2 regions of the Pseudomonas sp. 1L-B-1-E-C1 genome follow, and region 1 is predicted to be linked to the other one. Evidence: predicted binding sites of a transcription regulator. Region 1 holds the regulator's gene; the other holds the start of a gene.
The links. Region 1 encodes FliA, which starts transcription of late flagellar genes. Its sites were predicted from a motif close to CTAAAGTTTNNNNNNNNNNNGCCGNTAA; they were not measured.
Positions count from the first base shown of each region.

Region 2: AC0Z4S_RS04715 (methyl-accepting chemotaxis protein) is a predicted target of FliA. The motif match lies at 2,685-2,712, and genes of this name have one in related genera.

Region 1 covers NZ_JBXAWN010000012.1:105,894-111,171, reverse strand. Annotated here, with positions in the region: gene AC0Z4S_RS20960 (chemotaxis protein CheA) at 1-1,234, opposite strand, end outside; gene AC0Z4S_RS20955 (protein phosphatase CheZ) at 1,289-2,077, opposite strand; gene AC0Z4S_RS20950 (chemotaxis response regulator CheY) at 2,096-2,467, opposite strand; gene fliA (RNA polymerase sigma factor FliA) at 2,635-3,375, opposite strand; gene fleN (flagellar synthesis regulator FleN) at 3,372-4,202, opposite strand; gene flhF (flagellar biosynthesis GTPase FlhF) at 4,319-5,278, opposite strand, start outside.
Region 2 covers NZ_JBXAWN010000002.1:219,784-225,061, reverse strand. Annotated here, with positions in the region: gene hutC (histidine utilization transcriptional repressor HutC) at 1-55, opposite strand, end outside; gene AC0Z4S_RS04730 (formimidoylglutamate deiminase) at 202-1,566, shown strand; gene AC0Z4S_RS04725 (lipocalin family protein) at 1,653-2,222, opposite strand; gene AC0Z4S_RS04720 (outer membrane protein assembly factor BamE) at 2,252-2,506, opposite strand; gene AC0Z4S_RS04715 (methyl-accepting chemotaxis protein) at 2,788-4,680, shown strand; gene AC0Z4S_RS04710 (DUF924 family protein) at 4,770-5,278, opposite strand, start outside.

The DNA.
Region 1 (5,278 bases):
CGGCCTTGGACATGGCTTCGTCGCCGCTGTTGAGACCCAGGCGCACCAGACGGTTACGCACCAGCACCAGCTCGCCGACCATGTTCATGATCTCGTCGAGCCGCGCGGTGTCGACGCGCACGGTGGTTTCCGCTTCGCTGGCCGGTTTTTCCGCTGGCGGTGTCGCAGGAGCACGGGCCGGAGCCGGTGCAGCAGCGGCAGCCGGTTTCGGCGCCTCGGCTTTCGGTTCAGGCTTGGCCGCAGGTTTCGGCGCAGCAGCGGCAGCCGGTGCTTTCGCCGCTGGCGTGGCGACGCTCGACGCGGAGCCAGCAGTCGCAGCGCTGGCGTCAAACTTGCCTTTGCCATGCAATTCGTCGAGCAGCGATTCGAATTCGTGATCGCTGATCAGGTCGCTGCCGGCCGCTGCTGCGGCTGGTGCAGCAGGGGCTGCCGGCGCCGAGGCGATGGCCGATTCCAGCGCGTCAACGGCGAAGTTGCCCTTGCCGTGCAACTGATCGAGCAAGGCTTCGAATTCGTCGTCGGTGATGTCCGAGCTATCGCCCGCAGCAGGCGCGGCCGGCGCTGCTGGTGCCGCCGGAGCGACCGCATCGACAGCAAACTGGCCTTTGCCATGCAGTTGATCGAGCAGCGACTCAAATTCGGCATCAGTGATTTCATCGCTGGCGGCCGTGTCGGCAACCGGCGCGGGGGCCACAACAGCAGCCGGGGCCTCGGCTTGTGCCTTGACGGCATTCAGCGAGTCCAGCAGTTGTTCGAATTCGTTGTCGGTGATGTCGTCCGATGCGCTTTCGGCGACCGGCTCTTCCACCACTTCTACCGGTGCAGCAACAGCTTCATCAGCCGACTGCGGCTCGGCCAGACGCGCCAGCGCGGCCAGCAGTTCCGGCGTGGCGGCGGTGATCGGTGCACGCTCGCGGACTTCGCTGAACATGCTGTTCACCGCGTCCAGTGCTTCCAGCACAACGTCCATCAGTTCTGCATCAACGCGACGCTCACCCTTACGGAGGATGTCGAACACGTTTTCGGCGATGTGACAGCACTCCACCAGCTCATTGAGCTGAAGGAAGCCGGCGCCCCCTTTTACAGTGTGGAAACCGCGAAAAATTGCATTGAGCAGATCTGCATCATCCGGGCGGCTTTCCAGCTCGACCAGTTGTTCGGACAGTTGCTCAAGAATCTCGCCGGCCTCAACCAGGAAATCCTGAAGGATCTCTTCATCGGCGCCGAAGCTCATTAATGGGGTGCTCCTACAGGTCTAAAAACCCAAAAAACCTGAAATTCCGAAATACTAGAATCCAAGGCTGGATAACAAATCGTCCACATCGTCCTGACCGGACACAACGTCTTCTCGTTTATCGGCATGAATCTGCGGACCTTCACCCTGCGAGAGATGTTTTTGTGGATCTTTTTCGGCAAGCATTGCGGCGCGGTCATGTTCGATGCCCGCAAAGCGGTCGACCTGACTGGCCATGAGCACGAGTTTGAGCAGATTGCTTTCGACTTCGGTGACCAGTTGGGTCACACGCTTGATCACCTGACCGGTGAGGTCCTGGTAATCCTGAGCCAGCAGGATGTCGTTGAGGTTGCTCGACACCGCACGGTTGTCCGTGCTGCTGCGTGACAGAAAACCGTCGACCCGGCGCGCCAGCTCACGGAACTCTTCAGCCCCGACCTCGCGACGCATGAAGCGGCCCCAATCGGCACTCAACGTCTGCGCTTCATCAGCCAGACTGTTGACCACCGGCGTGGCGCTTTCCACCAGATCCATGGTGCGGTTGGCCGCGGCTTCCGTCAGCTTGACCACGTAGCCCAGGCGTTCGGTGGCGTCGGTGATTTGCGACACTTCCTCGGCCTGCGGCATGTGCGGATCGATCTGGAAATTGACGATCGCACTGTGCAGTTCACGTGTGAGCTTGCCCACTTCCTGATACAGGCCGCGGTCACGGGTCTGATTGAGCTCATGGATCAGTTGCACCGCGTCGCCGAACCTGCCTTTTTCAAGGCTCTCGACCAGTTCGACCGCGTGTTTTTTCAGGGTCGATTCGAAATCGCCCTGGGATGATTCGTTATGCTCCATAGCTCCCCCGCGCATTCATCAGCCGATGCGTTCGAAAATCTTCTCGATTTTGTCTTTCAACGCTTGAGCCGTGAAAGGTTTGACCACGTAACCGTTCACACCGGCCTGAGCGGCCTCGATGATCTGCTCGCGCTTGGCTTCGGCAGTCACCATCAACACCGGGAGGTGCTTGAGTTTTTCATCGGCACGCACGTGGCGCAGCAGGTCGATACCGGTCATGCCCGGCATGTTCCAGTCCGTTACCAGAAAGTCGATGCTGCCGCTGTTGAGCACCGGAATGGCAGTGGTGCCATCGTCGGCCTCGACGGTGTTGGTGAACCCAAGATCGCGCAGCAGGTTCTTGATGATCCGCCGCATCGTTGAGAAGTCATCAACGATGAGGATTTTCATGTCTTTGTTCAATTCGACCTCCAAGCAGTCTTAAACGCGCCCAGCACCTGGACGCGCCACTTCAATCAATCGGCGCAGCACTTAAAGTTTGTCTGGAGCACAACGGATCGAGACCGGCGCCGTTGATCACCGCACCAGCCTCGTTTCGCAGTGTCCCCACACTGCCTTCAGCGCGCTCGCCACTCCCCCAAACGCCCCCGCAGACGGGCCGCGCACTGGCTGTGTAACTGGCTGACCCGCGATTCACTGACGCCAAGGACCTCACCGATTTCCTTGAGGTTCAGCTCTTCGTCGTAGTACAGCGCCAACACCAGTCGCTCACGCTCCGGCAAATTGGCAATCGCGTCCGCCAGCGCCGCCTGGAAGCGTTCATCTTCCAGATCGCGTGACGGCTCCATATGCGCACTGGCGCCATCCTCGTGCAGCCCTTCGTGTTCGCCGTCCTGCAACAGGTCGTCGAAACTGAACAGGCGACTGCCCAAGGTGTCATTCAGAATCCCGTAGTAATCGTCGAGACTCAATTGGAGTTCGGCCGCAACCTCGTGATCTTTAGCGTCACGGCCGGTTTTAGCTTCAATCGAGCGAATCGCGTCGCTGACCATCCTGGTATTACGGTGAACCGAGCGTGGCGCCCAGTCCCCTTTGCGCACTTCGTCGAGCATCGCGCCGCGGATTCGAATGCCCGCGTACGTTTCGAAACTGGCGCCTTTGCTGGCGTCGTATTTGGTCGAGACTTCGAGCAAACCGATCATCCCGGCCTGGATCAGGTCTTCGACCTGCACGCTGGCCGGCAGGCGTGCCAGCAAGTGATAGGCAATGCGCTTGACCAGTGGCGCGTAGCGCTCGATCAATTCGTATTGCGCGTCACGCGCCGACTTTTTGTAAAGATTCATGCCACTGGCGGTCATATCACAGGCCCTGCGGTTTGCTGCACGAGACGCTCGACGAAAAATTCCAGATGACCGCGCGGGTTGGCGGGCAGCGGCCAGGTGTCGACCTTCTGGGCGATGGCCTTGAAGGCCAGCGCACACTTGGAACGGGGAAAGGCTTCGTAGACGGCGCGCTGCTTCTGCACCGCTTTGCGCACGCTTTCGTCGTACGGCACGGCGCCGACGTATTGTAGGGCGACGTCGAGGAAGCGATCCGTGACCTTGGTCAACTTGGCGAACAGGTTGCGCCCTTCCTGCGGGCTCTGCGCCATGTTGGCCAGCACGCGGAAGCGGTTCATGCCGTAGTCGCGGTTGAGCAACTTGATCAGCGCGTAAGCGTCGGTGATCGAAGTCGGCTCGTCGCAGACCACCAGCAACACCTCTTGCGCAGCGCGAACGAAACTGACTACCGAGTCACCAATACCCGCAGCGGTGTCGATCACCAGCACGTCGAGATTGTCGCCGATATCGCTGAACGCCTGGATCAGGCCGGCGTGTTGCGCCGGGCTCAGGTGCACCATGCTCTGCGTGCCGGAGGCCGCCGGCACGATGCGAATCCCGCCCGGCCCCTGCAACAGCACGTCGCGCAATTCGCAACGGCCTTCGATCACGTCGGCCAGTGTGCGTTTGGGTGTCAGCCCCAGCAGAACGTCGACATTTGCCAGGCCCAGGTCGGCGTCCAGCAGCATGACCCGACGGCCAAGCTCTGCCAGCGCCAGCGACAAGTTCACTGACACGTTAGTCTTGCCGACGCCACCTTTGCCGCCGGTCACCGCGATCACCTGTACGGGATGCATGCTGCCCATGTTATTTCTTTACCTTGTCTTGCATAGACGGAGGCCACATTACTGGCTGCGCGTTCCCGATCGGAACAATGCGTGGCAGACCATCGATGTAGGTACAAAAACTGTTCATGATTACCTCAGCCAACCTGCTTGGTCGGGCTGTGATAGATATCAGCGAACATGTCAGCCATGGCTTCTTCGCTGGGTTCTTCCTGCATTTGCACGCTGACGGCGCGGCTGACCAGTTGATGACGGCGCGGCAGATGCAGATCATCCGGAATCCGTGGGCCATCGGTCAGGTACGCGACCGGCAATTCATGACTGATCGCCAGGCTCAACACTTCGCCGAGACTGGCCGTTTCATCCAGTTTAGTCAGGATGCAGCCGGCCAGCCCGCACCGCTTGTAACTGTGATAAGCGGCGGTTAGAACCTGTTTCTGGCTGGTGGTTGCCAGCACCAGATAATTTTTCGAGCGAATGCCACGCCCGGCCAGGCTCTCGAGCTGCATGCGCAACGCCGGATCACTGGCTTGCAGCCCGGCAGTATCGATCAAAACTACGCGTTTGCGTAGCAGTGGATCCAATGCCTGCACCAGCGACTGGCCCGGATCGACGTGCGTTACCGGCACGTTGAGAATGCGTCCGAGGGTTTTCAGTTGTTCCTGCGCGCCGATGCGGAAGCTGTCCATGCTCACCAGCGCAACGTTCTGCGCGCCGTACTTGAGCACGTAACGCGCGGCGAGCTTGGCCAGCGTGGTGGTCTTGCCCATGCCGGCGGGGCCGACCATCGCAATCACACCGCCCTCTTCCAGCGGCTCGACTTCCGGTACGGCGATCATCCGCGCCAGGTGCGCCAGCAGCATGCGCCAGGCCTGACGCGGCTCTTCGATATCGGTAATCATCGCCAGCAGATCGCGCGACAGCGGACCGGACAGGCCGATGCGCTGCAAACGGCGATACAGATTGGCCTGGGCCGGACGGCTGCCCTGCAGCTGATTCCAGGCCAGGGTGCCGAGCTGCACTTCCATCAGCTCGCGCAGGCTGTTCAATTCAAAACGCATGGACTCCAGTGCTCGCGGATCGACACCCGCCGAAGC
Region 2 (5,278 bases), on a different contig from region 1:
GCTGGGTGATCATCTGTTTGACGCGGGCGTACAAGGGCGCCGGACTGTCGCCCATGTTCGCGGCCAACGGAGAGACTGGAGGCGGAGTCGGCACGGTTGATCCCTGTTCATTGGATGAAAGTGACTAGCTTGCCGGAGTTTACCGGGCAGGCAAACGTCTGTATATGTATATACAAATTACACACAATGGGGTGCCGAACGATGTCCGCCTTCTTTGCCGAACGCGCACTGCTGCCTAACGGATGGGCCAACAATGTACGTCTCGAGGTCAGCGCCGATGGCCTGCTGACCCGAATCCAGGCCGATTCCACCGCAGACGGTGCCGAGCGGCTGAACGGGCCTTTGCTGCCGGGGATGCCCAATCTGCACTCCCATGCCTTCCAGCGTGCGATGGCTGGATTGGCCGAAGTGGCCGGCAATCCTAACGACAGTTTCTGGACCTGGCGCGATCTGATGTATCGCCTCGTCGGAAAAATCAGCCCGGATCAGCTCGGCATCATTGCCCGCCAGCTGTACATCGAAATGCTCAAGTCCGGTTACACCTCGGTCGCCGAATTTCATTACGTGCACCACGACAGCAACGGCCAGCCCTATGCCGATCCGGCCGAACTGGCCTTGCGCATCAGTCAGGCCGCGAGCGAAAGCGGAATCGGTCTGACCCTGCTGCCGGTGCTCTACAGCCATTCCGGATTCGGTGGCCAGATGCCTAACGATGGCCAGCGGCGATTTATCAACAGCACTGAGAACTATTTGAAGCTGCAATCGCGTCTGCAGCCCTTACTGGCACAGCAAAAGGCGCAATCGCTGGGCCTGTGTTTTCACTCGCTGCGTGCGGTCACGCCACAGCAGATCAGCGAAGTATTGGCCGCCAGCGACAAACAATGCCCGGTGCATATCCACATCGCCGAACAGCAGAAAGAAGTCGATGACTGCCTGAGCTGGAGCGGTCGCCGTCCGTTGCAATGGCTGTATGAAAACACCGAGGTCGATCAGCGCTGGTGTCTGGTCCACGCCACCCACGCCAATCCCGAGGAAGTCACGCTGATGGCCAACAGTCGCGCGATCGCCGGGCTGTGTCTGACTACTGAAGCGAATCTGGGCGACGGGATTTTCCCGGCGGTGGATTTTCTCGCTCAGGGCGGGCGCATGGGTATTGGCTCCGACAGCCATGTGTCGCTGAGCGTGGTGGAAGAATTGCGTTGGCTGGAATACGGCCAGCGTCTGCGCGATCAGCGGCGCAACCGCTTGTATGGCGCCGACCAGCCGATGGTCGGTCGCACATTGTATGACGCGGCGCTAGACGGCGGCGCGCAGGCGCTGGGGCAGCCGATCGGCGCGCTGGAGGTGGGCAAGCGTGCGGACTGGGTCGTCCTCGATGGCAACGATCCGTATCTGGCGACAGCGTCGGGGGACGGGATTCTCAATCGCTGGTTGTTCGCCGGCGGCGATCGGCAAGTGCGCGATGTGCTGGTGAATGGTCAGTGGGTGGTGCGCGATGGACGGCATGCCGGCGAAGAGCAAAGCGCGCGAGCGTTCACCCAGGTACTGCGTGATCTTTTAGGGTAAGAAAAGCAAAAGATCGCAGCCTTCGGCAGCTCCTACAAAAACGCATTCTCATGTAGGAGCTGCCGAAGGCTGCGATCTTTTCGCTCTTAATTAGAGGTCTTGGCCATCTGCCGATCCGACGCGCGCCAGATCAGTCGCGTAGTGTCGTAACCCTGCTGACGGGCCTTGCTCAGCAATTCTTCGCGCACTACGCCGTTGACAGTCGGCGTGCGTGACAGCAGCCACAGATACTTGCGACTTGGATCGCCGACAATCGCGGTCTTGTAATCGCCGCTGACGTACAACACCCAATACTCGCCCTTCGCCACACCCGGCACCAGGCGCGAGAACCAGTTATCGAATTCGACCCAGAGCTTATCGGTCTTGCCGGGCACCTGGGGATAAGCCGTGCCCTTGGCTTCTTCCCACTGCCAGTCCGGCGTCAGGCAACGGTTGAGCACGCCGACGTTACCGTCAGGCTTGAGGCTGTAGTGGGCTTCGGATTGCGCGCAATGGCGCTGAAAGTACATCGGCAAGCGTGCCAGTTCATACCAGGTGCCCTGATAACGCTTGAGATTGACGCTGTCGACGGTCTTCGGCGCCAGCGGGTCGACGCCGGAAGTGGCGCAGCCGGCCAGTACCAGGCCAGCAAAAAGGATCAGCAATAACCGCTTCATTTTTTTCTCCGTGGGCGCGAAGCCCCGGTTTACTTCAGGCCTTGGCCGGAAAACATCAGCACTTTGTCACCGGCGTATTGCACGCTGATAAAGCTGTTCTTGTCGCCCCAGGTGCAGCTGGACATACCGAGCGCGCCCGAGCAATCGGTGGGCTTGCCGAGAAGGCTTTCCACTTCGGACTTGGCCATGCCGGCCGAGAGCTTCGAGTAGTTTTCCTGATTGACCTTGCTGCATGCGGCCAACAGCACGCAAAACGACAGCAGGGCGATAGATCGCAGCGACATGGTGAAACTCCTGGAACGAGGGGGGATGGCATGGTGCCAACCAGAAGCTTAGAAGAGCAAAGTGTCATCTGGTTCCGTGACCGGATGCCTATTTATCAGGCCGCCCGTCCGGCTTTTGCCGGTAAATCAAAAACTTTGTGAAGCTGTCGAGCATTTCGTCGACTTTCCCCGCAAGCGCCTAATCTTTGGCGCGCCGCGGTCGAAATAAGAGCAGCGCAACGCTGCCGACTATGGCAAATTGCCGCCCTTTCCTGACCAGCCCCTTCGCGGTAGCTCATTAGATGACCAGAAACATGAAATTCAGCCATAAGATCCTGCTGGCTGCTGCCCTCGTGGTGGCCGTTGCGTTCGCCTGTTTCATCTTCTTCAACGACTATCGCCAGCGTCAGGCATTGAGCAGCAGCACCGAAGCGACCATGCAGGAGCTGGGCAGCCTGACCACCAGCAACATCCAGACCTGGCTGGAAAGCCGCATTCAACTGCTGCAATCGCTGTCACAGCAGGTCGCCGTCGACGGCAACGCGCCCGCCAGCCTCAAGCGCATCATCGACCTGCCCGCCTACACCGGCAATTTCCAGCTCAGCTACTTCGGTGGCGCTGACGGCGTGATGTTTTCCGTGCCCGCCGGCAACCGCGCGCCGGACTATGACCCGCGTGCTCGCGGCTGGTACAAAGCGGCGAACAGCGCGCAACAGACTATCGTCACCGAACCGTACATCGCCGCTTCGTCGGGCAAACTGGTGATCACCGTGGCCACCCCGGTGCAGCGTCAAGGCCAGATGCTTGGCGTCGCCGGTGCCGACATCGACCTGACCAGTGTCAGCGCGATCATCAACTCGCTGAATTTCGGCGGCCACGGGCACGCGTTCATCGTCAGTGCCGAAGGCAAGATCCTGATTCACCCGGACAGCAAACTGGTGCTCAAGTCCCTCGCCGAGGCTTATCCGAACGGTGCACCACAAGTAAGCCCGGGCCTGAAAGAAGTCGAGTTCGACGGCAAGACCCAGTTGATTTCCTTCACCCGCGTCAACGGCGTACCGTCGGCCGACTGGTACGTGGCGCTGGTGCTCGACAAAGCCACCGCGTTCTCGATGCTCAGTGAATTCCGCACCTCGGCACTGATCGCCATGGTCATCGCCGTGCTGATCATCATCGGCCTGCTCGGCATGCTGATTCGCGTGCTGATGCAGCCGCTACTGACCATGGGCCGTGCAATGCACGACATCGCTGAAGGCGAAGGCGACCTGACCAGACGTCTGGTGATCCACGGCAACGATGAATTCGGCGCACTGGGCACTTCGTTCAACCGCTTCGTCGAACGTATCCACACTTCGATCCGCGAAGTGTCTTCGGCCACCGGCCAGGTCAACGAGGTCGCCCTGCGCGTCGTCGCCGCCTCGAACTCGTCGATGTACAACTCCGACCAGCAGGCCAGCCGCACCAACAGCGTCGCCGCCGCGATCAATGAGCTTGGCGCCGCCGCCCAGGAAATCGCCCAGAACGCCGCCCTCGCCTCGCAGCATTCCAGCGATGCGCGCAGCCTCGCGGTCGACGGCCAGCAGGTGGTGGATAAAACCATTCAAGCCATGCAGCAACTGTCGGCGAAAATCAGCGACTCCTGCGGCAACATCGAAACCCTGAACAGCAACACGGTGAACATCGGCCAGATTCTCGAGGTGATCACCAGCATTTCCCAGCAGACCAACCTGCTCGCACTCAACGCCGCCATCGAAGCTGCGCGTGCCGGTGAAGCCGGACGCGGTTTCGCCGTGGTCGCCGACGAGGTGCGTAATCTCGCGCATCGCACTCAGGATTCGGCGCAGCAAGTGCAGAAGATGATCGAAGAACTGCAGGTCGGCGCACGCCAGGCAGTGACCATCATGACCGAGAGCCAGCGCGAGAGCGAAAGCAGCGTCGGCATCGCCAACCAGGCCGGCGAGCGCCTGGGCAGCGTGACCCAGCGTATTGGCGAGATTGACGGGATGAACCAGTCGGTGGCGACCGCGACTGAAGAGCAGACCGCCGTGGTCGAATCGATCAATGTCGATATCAACGAGATCAACACGCTGAATCAGGAAGGCGTGGAGAACTTGCAGGCGACGTTGCGTGCGTGTTCGGATCTTGAGCAGCAGGCGGCACGTCTCAAGCAACTGGTTGGTAGCTTCCGTATATAAAGATCAAAAGATCGCAGCCTTCGGCAGCTCCTACAGAATGAACGCTTTACTCATGTAGGAGCTGCCGAAGGCTGCGATCTTTTCTGCGGTCAGAACCGCGACCCGGGCTTCGAAAGAAATACCAACTCCTCAGCCGTAGACTCCCGCCCCAACACCGCATTGCGGTGCGGAAATCTTCCAAACTGCGCAATCACTTTCCGATGCCGCTCGGCATAATCCAGGTTGTCGGCAAACACCGCCCGCTCCGCCTCCGGCTGTTCAGCCACCAGCGCCATGAAGCGCGATACGGCTTCGTTCTGCACCGCGAGGTTTTCGCAGTGTTCGAACACCAGATAAATGAACACGCGCTGAATCGGCTTCAACTGCCGATCAAAATCTGCCGCAACGCCTTGCGCGACAAGCTTCTGCGCACGTAAATCGCCGGAAAATGCTTTGGGGGTGTCGCGATAGATCATGCGCGGCAGTTGATCGAGCAGCAGCACTACTGCCAGCCAACCTTCGGGACGTTGCGTCCACTCGGTCAATTCGCCGGCCAGGGCCTGATCGACAAAGACCCCGAAACGCGTCTGCGCTTCGAGGTCCTGGCTGTTTCGCTTAC